Regions from separate parts of the Sulfobacillus thermosulfidooxidans genome, predicted to be linked through region 1. Evidence: a T-box and tRNA genes for the amino acid it is inferred to sense, from the RefSeq annotation. Region 1 holds a T-box; the other holds one or more tRNA genes.
The links. A T-box is a leader RNA that pairs with one kind of tRNA and senses whether it is charged. The one in region 1 lies ahead of ileS (isoleucine--tRNA ligase), so its partner is inferred to be a tRNA-Ile.
Positions count from the first base shown of each region.

Region 2: it encodes a tRNA-Ile, which carries the amino acid that the T-box ahead of ileS (isoleucine--tRNA ligase) is inferred to sense. The anticodon was not compared.

Region 1 covers NZ_LGRO01000001.1:822,643-827,933, reverse strand. Annotated here, with positions in the region: gene lspA (signal peptidase II) at 1-309, opposite strand, end outside; gene ileS (isoleucine--tRNA ligase) at 309-3,044, opposite strand; T-box leader at 3,081-3,293, opposite strand; gene AOA63_RS04400 (DivIVA domain-containing protein) at 3,605-4,072, opposite strand; gene AOA63_RS04395 (YggT family protein) at 4,088-4,378, opposite strand; gene AOA63_RS04390 (cell division protein SepF) at 4,375-4,812, opposite strand; gene AOA63_RS04385 (YggS family pyridoxal phosphate-dependent enzyme) at 4,834-5,291, opposite strand, start outside.
Region 2 covers NZ_LGRO01000002.1:293,072-298,362, reverse strand. Annotated here, with positions in the region: gene AOA63_RS17005 (GGDEF domain-containing protein) at 1-639, shown strand, start outside; gene AOA63_RS17000 (NAD(P)/FAD-dependent oxidoreductase) at 805-2,070, shown strand; tRNA gene AOA63_RS16995 (tRNA-Val) at 2,335-2,409, opposite strand; tRNA gene AOA63_RS16990 (tRNA-Ile) at 2,451-2,525, opposite strand; tRNA gene AOA63_RS16985 (tRNA-Asn) at 2,533-2,608, opposite strand; gene AOA63_RS20625 (zinc ribbon domain-containing protein) at 2,821-3,171, shown strand; gene AOA63_RS20620 (hypothetical protein) at 3,239-3,529, shown strand; gene AOA63_RS16980 (tRNA (adenine(22)-N(1))-methyltransferase TrmK) at 3,483-4,145, shown strand; gene AOA63_RS16975 (hypothetical protein) at 4,142-4,951, shown strand; gene AOA63_RS16970 (ribonuclease H family protein) at 4,942-5,291, shown strand, end outside.

The DNA of each region.
Region 1 (5,291 bases):
TCCGGCCGAACCGCCCGCCAATAATCCCAAGGCAATAACCATCAAAGACGGCATGTGGGGATGTCGCCAGGTGTAAATACCAATCCCTATTAAGAGCGCAAACGCCACAAGAATAAAGAGGGGCGTTCCGCCTCGCAAAAGACTGAACGCTGCCCCATTGTTCAAGACGTAAGTCAAAGACAAAACCGGCGGTAAAAGAGGAATACTCTGACCGGGCACCATCGTGGCGGAAACGCGAGATTGAATAAATAAGTCTGACACTAAAATCGCTATTCCAATCACAACAATGCCCAAACCCGATTTGGACATTACAAACTCTCCTTCAACACGTCGTAACATCGCTCACATAGATCGGGATAATCCGGGTGATTGCCCACATCTGGTGTATACCGCCAACACCGTTCACACCGTGGCCATGATGTTTTCTCGGCATGGCACGCCAATTCTGATCCTTGCCCTGCATCAATATGGGCAACCATAACCATTTCAGTCAGAAGGCGTCTGTCCTCATCGTTCAGGACCGGATCGGTTGTCGGGACAGTTAAATGAACCATGGCTTCAAGGGAGTTTCCAATTGTCTTGTTAGCTCGTAAACCTTCGAGCGCTTTGAGAATGACTTCACGATAGCCTAGAAGGCGAGACATCCGATCTTTTTCGTCACGACCATAGCCAATCGCCCAAGGTTCCGGCCATCGCAATAAATGGACAGACACTGGCGCGTTCGGTTCTTTAGGAAGATACTGGTACACTTCATCGCTCGTAAAGACTAAGATAGGCGAAATAACACGGACCAATACATCAGCAATATATTTTAAGACATGCACTGTTTCCTGCCGTAACGGATTATCCCTAGCCAATGTATAGAGACGGTCTTTGATGACGTCCAAATAGAAACTGGACAATTCCGTTGTTACGAGCCGAACCAAGCCGTGCACCACTTGATGGAAGGTGTACGATTCATAAGCGGTTCGCGCTTCCCCCATCCATTCATTGATTACGTGAACCATCCAGCGGTTTAAGGGATCTTCCAGTGTGGGGCGCGTTGCCGTGGGCTCATAATCGGCGAGATTTCCTAACAAAAACCGAAATGTGTTACGGATCTTCCGGTAACTTTCCGACAACTGCCGGAGAATTTCATCGGAAATTCTCACATCATTGCGATACTCGGAACTGGCTACCCACAGCCGCAAGATATCCGCGCCGTACTGATTGACAATATCAAGCGGATCGATGGTGTTCCCGAGCGATTTATGCATTTCTTGACCGGATTTATCGAGAACCATGCCATGCGTCAATACCATGCGGTAAGGTGCCTCATCCTTAGCAGCTACCGCGGTTGTTAACAAACTATTAAACCAACCCCGATATTGATCGTTGCCCTCCAGCACGACATCCGCAGGCCATGTTAAATTGGCATGCCCGGCTAATACCGCCGCTTGAGAAGATCCCGAATCCATCCACACATCAAACACATCATGTTCTTGAGTTAACTCATGGCTTCCACAATAAGGACACTGGTAATCCTCAGGTAGGAAATACTGGGCCGGGTGTTCCCACCACGCATCGGAACCCTCTTGAGCAATAATGCGAGCCACATGGCGAATTAGGGACGGTTCTAAAATCGCCGAGTGACATTCTTCACAATAAAATGCTGGGATAGGCACTCCCCAGACACGCTGCCGCGACAAACACCAGTCTTGGCGATTTTCGACCATTTGACGCATGCGTTCCCCGCCCCAGTCGGGATCCCATTTCACCGGATAGGTAGCTTCTTTAAGACTATCCCGTAACCTATCAATAGACAAAAACCATTGCTTGGTGGCCCGAAAAATGACCGGATTCTTACACCGCCAGCAGTACGCATACTGGTGATTTAGGGGTTCATGTTTAACTAAATGCCCTTCCTCCCTAAGCCGATCAATGACTACCGCATTGGCATCCTGATAGAATAGTCCTTCGACTAAAGGCGTACCCTCGACAAATCGTCCTTGGTCATTGAGGGGTTGAACGATAGGCAATTGATAAGATTTACCAACCTCGAAGTCTTCCATCCCATGCCCAGGCGCTGTGTGCACAAGGCCCGTGCCACTTTCACTGGTCACATGTTCTCCAAGAATGAGAGGAACATCGTGGTGTAAATAGGGATGTTGCGTAACGATGCCTTCTAGTTCACGTCCCGCCCATGGTCCATATTTTCCGACCACGTTCCAGTTCATCAGTGCAATTAAACGCTCGGTCAAATCTTGCGCCACTAAGACCCGGCCATCTTGTTCTGTCTCTAACACCACATATAACAAATCCGGATGAAGGCTGATCGCCACATTAGCCGGAATGGTCCATGGTGTCGTCGTCCAGATCACAGCACGGGTATTGTCCGGCAAAATTCCCTTTCCATCCTTGACCGGGAATGCTACATAGATGGCATCCGACTTATGGTTATGATATTCAATTTCGCCTTCAGCTAATGCGGTTTCACAGTGCGGGCACCAATATACCGGCCGTAAGTCCCGATAAATGAGCCCTTTTTCCACCATAGAGGCAAAAATTTCTAGTTCAGCGCCTTCATACTCCGGACTCATGGTGATATAGGGATGCTCCCAGTCTCCCATCACCCCCAAGCGTTGGAATTCTTCGGTCATCACATGAATGTAATGACGCGCCACCTCTGCACACTCTTTTCGCAACGCTAAAGGATCGATTTGATGCTGAGACACCCCGAGCTTTTTCAGTGCGCGCATTTCGATGGGCAATCCATGGGTGTCCCATCCCGGAACATAGGCCACATCAAATCCCGCCAACGACCAATACCGGTTAATCATGTCTTTGAGAATTTTATTTAATGCGGTCCCGGTATGAATGTCACCATTGGCATATGGCGGCCCGTCATGCAAGACAAATTTCCTCTCATGAGCGCGTTCTTGGCGTTGCATTTGATAAATATTGTCCTTCGTCCACTTTTCCAACCACTGCGGTTCTTGCCCCGGCAAGTTGGCCTTCATAGGAAACGCTGTCTTCGGTAAACGTAATGTGCTCCTGTAATCCATAGTGTCCCTCCACCAAAAAAAATAACGCCCCTGTCAAAAAGGGACGTTGCGCCGCGGTACCACCCTCATTCCTGACACCAAGCTATCAGGCTCTCAGATGCATAACGGGCATAACCGGCTCGAACTACTGTGTGTTTCGCCCGAGCACTCCTGGGGGATGAGTTCGTGGACTTTTGGACTGGCTTCCACCATCTGCTCAGTTCTCTATGCCATCAGTCCCACGACCCGTGTCCCAGTCATCGTGTTAACGAAGTATAAATTTTTCCTGTCATCTATCCCTACCGAGGTGAGATAGATTTTTGAACTCAATTCGATAACAATCCTGTTTTGGCATCGGTTGTCTGGCTAGACATCGTACATTTTATCCCATCTCAGGGGCATCGCTACCGATTGTTTCGGTTCTCCATCTGAAACGACAAAACCCATTTTGAAAACACTCACGAATGACCTACCGGACAAATCCACTAAAACCTCTCTCAGCATGGACTGAGAATGAGATCAGACCGGATTTTTTCAGTTATTTTAACACATTTTCCTGTTTGGGCAATCCCGCTTCACGTCTACGATTCTACAGCAGCTTGTAATAAAGGACCTTCAGTCACCAACCGCAATTGAGCCTCTAACAGACTTTTAATTTGGGCACGAAACTTTTCTGTCTCATAGCGCAGTTGAGACAATTGGTTTTCTGCTTCACGCACGCGTGCTTCGGCATTGCGAACAATCTCTTCGGCTTTGGCTTCTGCTTCCCGAACAATTAGTTCGGCTTCTTTTCGCGCTGCCGCTTTGACCTCTTCTGCAGTCTGCTGCGCAATCACCAGAGTGTTTTGCAAGGTTGCTTCCAGTTTACGATACTGTTCAAGACGCTCAGTCATTCCCGACGTATTTTCCTTCAATTCGTCGTTTTCTCGAATTAATGCTTCATAGTCGCGAACAATTTCATCGAGAAATTCGTTGACGTCGTCTTCATTGTATCCACGAAATCCATGTTTAAACTCTTTATTTACGATGTCTAAAGGTGTCAGTGGCATAAAATCCTCCCGCGCTTAAAACCTTGCCAGATATAAAAATAACGTAACTAAAAGATAGGATGCAATATCCACTAGAAAAAACGCAATCAATGGCGATAAATCCAACATCCCGACTAACGGCACCCTTCGCCGGATCGGGGCTAAAATCGGCTCAGTTAGCTGCGTTGAAATAAACGTTGCTTTGTCCCACAGCCCCGCCGTCCGGGGAGGAAAAAAAGAGGCAACAATCCGGATCATCAGCACGACATAGAACACGTCTTGCAGAATATGCACAGTTTCTGCTAAGTGTGTAAAAATTATACTCACTTATTTAAGCTCCGTGTCCATCCTGGCGCTTCATCGTGATCTTCACTGGCGACTTCAACATTATTGGGGGTCACGAGAAAAATATTGTCTCCAACTCTTCGCAATCCTCCGTCCAGAGCATACGCAACCCCTGAAAGGAAATTCAAAAGCCTCTGACCGGCACGCTCTTCAGCTAAATCTAAATTGACAATAACGGGTCTGCGGCCTTTAACTTGATCGGCTATAGCCTGACCATCTTCCAACGTTCTCGGATGCATGACCACCACCCGAAATCCTCGGGTGCCCGGCAAGCTCACTAAACTCCCCCGTTTTTTTTGTGGAACCTCATCTTCCCAATCGGAAGCGGCCGCAACTTGTTGCGTGTCCAGTTCCTCTTCCTGAACCTCTTCGAGCCCGACAAAATTAAGAAATTTCCCTACAATACCTGCTTTCACGATAGCCCCTCCTCACATCACTTAGGTTTTTGGCCTTGGGCCGAAAATTGCGGTCCCGAGCCGAATCATTGTCGTTCCCGCCTCTAAGGCCCATTCATAATCCTCAGACATGCCCATCGATAGTTCGGTAAGAGGTGCCCAAGGAAATCCCTCTTGTTGAGCAATTCGCCATAATTCGCCAGTTTCCTTCATAAGATCACGAATTTTTTTCTTTTCGTTAGAACTTTTGTCTGCTGCTGCCGGAAAAAGTGCCATCATGCCTATGAAACGCAAATTCTTCCACTGTTCAGCCTTGGCTAAAAAAGGTAGAACTTCCTCGAAAAACATACCAGTTTTGCTGGGTTCCTTGCCGGCATTAATTTCAAGCATCACCGGCATTGACGTTTTCAGACGGCGGTTTAACGCGTCCGCGATGCGTTCACTATCAATACTATCAATGGCGTCAAAAAGATCTATGGCATATTTTACCTTGTTCGTCT
Region 2 (5,291 bases), on a different contig from region 1:
TTGTGGATGGAATGGGGAATTTTTCCTGATTCGTTACGGCCATCCCTTCTATGGATTTGCGGTATGAACTGGGTAGGCAGCGTACTGCTTTTAGGCATCATTCGCTTTGTGGTGTGGGTGCGTTTAGTGCGTCCTCTGCAACACCGGGCTGATTATGATGCCTTAAGCGGTTTATATCGGGCCGATGTATTTTGGACGCGTGCTGAAGAAATGGCTCAGTGGTTAGGATCGCAAGGTAAACCCTGGGCATTTGTTTATTTAGACTTGGATGATTTTAAAAGAGTGAATGATACAAATGGCCATTTGGTTGGTGACGCCGTGATTCGCACATTAGGATCCTTACTGCAGAGCCATGCACGCCATAGCGATATTACAGGACGGCTGGGCGGCGAAGAATTTGGCTGGATTTTGCCGGGAGCCAATTTATCCGAAGCGGTCGCCGCTGCCAACCGATTATTAAAAGCTTTTCGCGAGGCAAACTGCGATGGGTTGACGGGTTGTACATTTTCTGCTGGCGTAGCTGGTTGGACAAGTCAAGAAGATTCCGTCAGTATATGGACAATAGCGCGCCGCGCGGATCATGCTTTGTATCATGCCAAAAGTCATGGTAAAGGACAAGTGCAGATCACTGCGTCATGAGAAATAAAGTCACAAGAATAAATTCTTAATAGATAAGATAGTACTAAATTGCTAGATCCCAGTGAATAGACGCCGCTTGATGGAAATAGTTGGGATGAATCATTGTTAAATAATTCGGTTAGATGGATAATGTATGAAAGTCACAAAAAGATAGGAAGCGCCAATATGGCTAAACCACACGTACTAGTATTAGGGGGAAATTTTTCTGGATTAGGGGCTGCTCAAAAGATTCGCGAATATGCACGGGATACAGTCGACATTACATTAATCGACCGCAAAAATTATCTCCTCTTTGTTCCTAATATTCCTTCCGAAGTTTTAGATTATGACCGTAATCCTGCTCTGACAATGCATATGGATATTGTTAAACCGCTAGAAGAGGATGATATTTACTTCATTCAAGGCGAAGTGAAAGGGTTCGATGTTGATCGTCAGACGGTTGAATATGTGCCGACTGAGCGTCCTGGCGCTGCTGCAGAAACGATTCACTATGACTATGTTGTCTTTGCGTTGGGAAACCGCTTAGCTTATGATGATATTGAAGGTTTTGCGGAATATGGACAAACTGTCAGTGACACATATTATGGGGAAAAATTGCGTCGTTATCTGCGCAACGAATATAAAGGTGGGCCGATTGTCATTGGTTCAGACTTTTTTCACCAAGGAACCATGAGCCAAGATTTAGTGCCGATGGCGGCGGCTGCTTGTGAAGGTCCTCCTGTGGAAATGGTGTTCTCCATGGCCACGTGGTTAAAGAACCATGGATTAGGCAATCCTGATAAAATCACCGTGTTTACACCAGGTGACACAATTGCTGAAGATGCCGGACTTGGAAATGTTGCTTCGATCTTAACGATTGCGGCCAAGGCGGGCGTGCATTACAAGAATAAAGCGCAAGGTATTCGTCGACTAACTAAAGATGGTGTGGAATTGAAAGATGGTACGTCCATCGAAGCAGAACTTAAGATTATCTTTCCTGACTGGCAACCGCATGAATTCATGAAAAACACGCCAATCGTCGACGATCAGGGTTTTGTGTTAACGGACATGACAATGCGGCACCCGACATATAAAAATGTCTTTGCCTGTGGTGATGCAGCGGCCGTTGTGGTCCCCAAGTTAGGCTATTTAGCCCACATTACGGGGGATATGGTGGCCAAACAAATTGCCATGGATATGGGTCGGATGGATCCTGCGAAAGCGAATATTCCGCCACATTTCATTGTCAATTGTCTAGGCGATATGGGCGATAAAAAAGCGTTCTTCATTAATTCCGATAGTTGGTATGGCGGAACAATGGAACAACTCAAGGTCGGATCGGAAATGGTCTACCTGTTGAAGTCTCAATACAAAGAAATGTTTTTCCGTACCAAAGGGAAGGTACCAGATTGGGGAATTCCATTGGCAAACTTTATGGCTAATAACTTATAATCCATCATCTGTTGCGATTCGTGTGATAACGGGATGTATGATTAATCAACCGTTAAGGGACTACTTAAGAAGTATAGTAGTCCCTTAATATGTTATGTATGGGTTTGTCTGTTGCATCTTTTTTATGACACAAAGGGATTTTAGGCCGAGAATCACTTACGCGGATTTCAAAAGAGCGGGATGGAGGAGATGTGAGAATATGAGTGTGTGAATGAGCTAAGAGATATAAAACAAAAAATTCCCGAATATTCCCGGGAAATAAAATGGTGGGCACGACAGGTATCGAACCTGTGACCTCTTGCGTGTGAAGCAAGCGCTCTACCACTGAGCTACGCGCCCTTGGACTTGTATTATATTAAACCTGTTTGTGTTCCGTCAACTGGTGGGCCCAGAAGGATTCGAACCTCCGACCAACCGGTTATGAGCCGGCAGCTCTACCACTGAGCTATGGGCCCAAAAAAATGGCTCCCCGAGCAGGACTCGAACCTGCAACCACCCGGTTAACAGCCGGGTGCTCTACCAATTGAGCTATCGAGGAATGCCGACATCAAGTATATTAGCAGCCTTGTAGCGTGCCGTCAAGTCTTAGGATAAAGAATTTGCTGGGGAAATGTTGAAGAAAATGGAGGAGAATTAGCAGGTGAGTCTAGTATTGCGAAAAAGATAGGTGCAAGGAGGCTGGTGTCTTGGGCAGGATCAATCAAATCGCGAAGCAACGGGTGACGAAAGCCCAAGACACTCGTCGGGGAATTGGAAGACTTGACGGGCATCCGCGACAGGATGACGGTTCAAAAGGCGCAGCGGCGTCGCCAGCACAGTGGGGCGTTCTATCAGCTTCGCTCTTTTATTGCCTACAAAGCTCGCTTAGCGGGAATACCTATGGTATTTGTAGACCCTCGGAACACCTCCCGTACCTGCCCGCACTGTGGGTTGATCGACAAGCGCAATCGACTGGACCAAGCGCATTTTCGGTGCATCGGCTGGAGGTTCGCTGGCCCCGCCGACACCATCGCTGCGGGCAATGTTGCTCGTAGGGCGGCTGTCAACCCGCCAAACGCGGGGTCTGCTGTGGTGCAGACACCTGCAAGCCCCATCCTTTAGACGGGGTCGTTGACGGCATATCGTTGGTGTTGTGCGCTGATGGCGACATCAAGGACAGCATGAGGGGATTGCAGGGTTAGACATGAATTACAATCGAAATCCGGTTGGACCCATGGGAAATCTCTTGTGTATAGCGGATAACATCATCGAATTGCATACACAATCTCCCTTATGCCATAATCCCGCTATGACATCTTACCAATTCAATGACGATCGAGAACAGGTTATGTTGAGCGAAAAGAATTATACAGCACTGTGTGTGGAATGCTACGATCAGCTGTCGTCTGCGAGGAGGCAAGGGGGACAGAACGATGGCGCCGTTAGAGAAACGGCTAATGGTCATACGGGATTGGTGTAAACCGTTTACTGTTGTCGCTGATGTTGGTGCGGGCCAAGGCCGTTTGGCCCGGGCTTTGGCTGAACAGGGGCAACAAGTTTATGCGACTGAAAAAACACTAAAAGGCTGGCAGGAACTGACCTCTTATACCCGGCCATTTTTTCCCCGGATCACTCCGGTTTTAGGTGATGGAATAATCCCGTTATTATCTCTATCAACATCCATTGATGTTGCCGTCATTGCGGGAATGGGTCCGAGGACTATTCAACACATCCTCCGCCAGGACTCAGAAAACTTAACCATTCAATCGTTTATCATCCAACCCATGCAAGGGTTGTTTCCTCTTCGCCGGTATTTATTAGAGAATCGTTGGTCCATTTCGCGCGCTGAACTGGTTAAAGAGCATGACAAGATTTACGGGATGTGGTTGGTACAAAGAGTAGCTAAAGGCGAAATCGATGAACATTCCCCATTTTTTTGGATACCACAAGAATTTCAGCACAGTCCTTTATTTCCTTGTTTAATAAGGCAACGGTTGGCACAATTAAATCAATCTATCGATCATGCTGACAAAGATGATCCAAAACTCCAAGCCTGGCAACGTGAAACTCAATATTTAACAGGAGTCATATCATGATCTCAAACGAGCAAATTCAGGATTTTATTGGCCCAGATATTAAGAATTTACCGTTGTCCTCGTTGCCTGATGCCGGATATGAGGATGTACGGTTTAGCCTTAGGAAAGCAGGACTTTCCGGTCGTATTTTGACCCTAAAAATGTGGGAAGACATTCATGAAGATGTGCCCAGTATCGGATATTTTAGTCGCTTAAGAGCCTTAAAAGAACTTCATATCGGAAAAGCCGTAGGACCATTAGCGTATATCGAACCCTATTATAAATTGGTGACGTATGTCCCACCTGATCATTTAGAACCGGTTCGTGAAGCCTTATGGGAAGCAGGAGCAGGTCACATTGGTCATTATTCCCGGTGTAGTTATACGTCCCAAGGGACGGGAACATTTTGGCCCGAACATGGTACCCATCCGTTTTTAGGACATATTGGCCAATTAAATGCTGAAGAGGAAATGCGCTTAGAAGTGATTGTGCCCAAATGGTACCAAGAACGTGTTGAAAACGCCTTATTAGTCATACATCCTTACGAAGAGGTCGCATTTGACTGGATTGCGTTGAAAAATCGCTTAGGTTTGGCTCAAGCCTATGAAGATGGCGACGGAGCATGGTGGTTTATCGAAGAGACACCCGAACTTGTTCGTGCTATTATGCTTCATCATCCGCCGACAATCCACTGTGAAAAAGTGAGCTGGGAAACGCGTTTGAAATTGGCGGAACAGCACATTGTCGTCGACATGAAACAACCTGGCGAGTTATTATACCCGGGATTGCATAAACTATGGGGAGATAAGAAAAGACTGTGGGAATAACATATCAGGTTTATACAGATGGCGCTTGCGCCAATAATCAAGCACCCGGTGGGCAGCCTGGCGGCTGGGCCTGTGTTTTTGTGGACGGTCCATCATATTCGGGCGCGGAAGCACGCACGACCAATAACCGAATGGAAATGACAGCCGTGATTGAGGCGTTAAAACACACCCCGAAAGACGCCGACGTAATAATTTTTAGCGACTCGGCCTATGTGATTAATGCGTTTCAACAAAACTGGTTTGCGGGTTGGGAAAAGCGCGGGTGGAAGAATGCGAAAGGGCAACCCGTGGAAAATCAAGATTTGTGGCGTCAAATGCTGGATCTGGTTAAAGATCGACA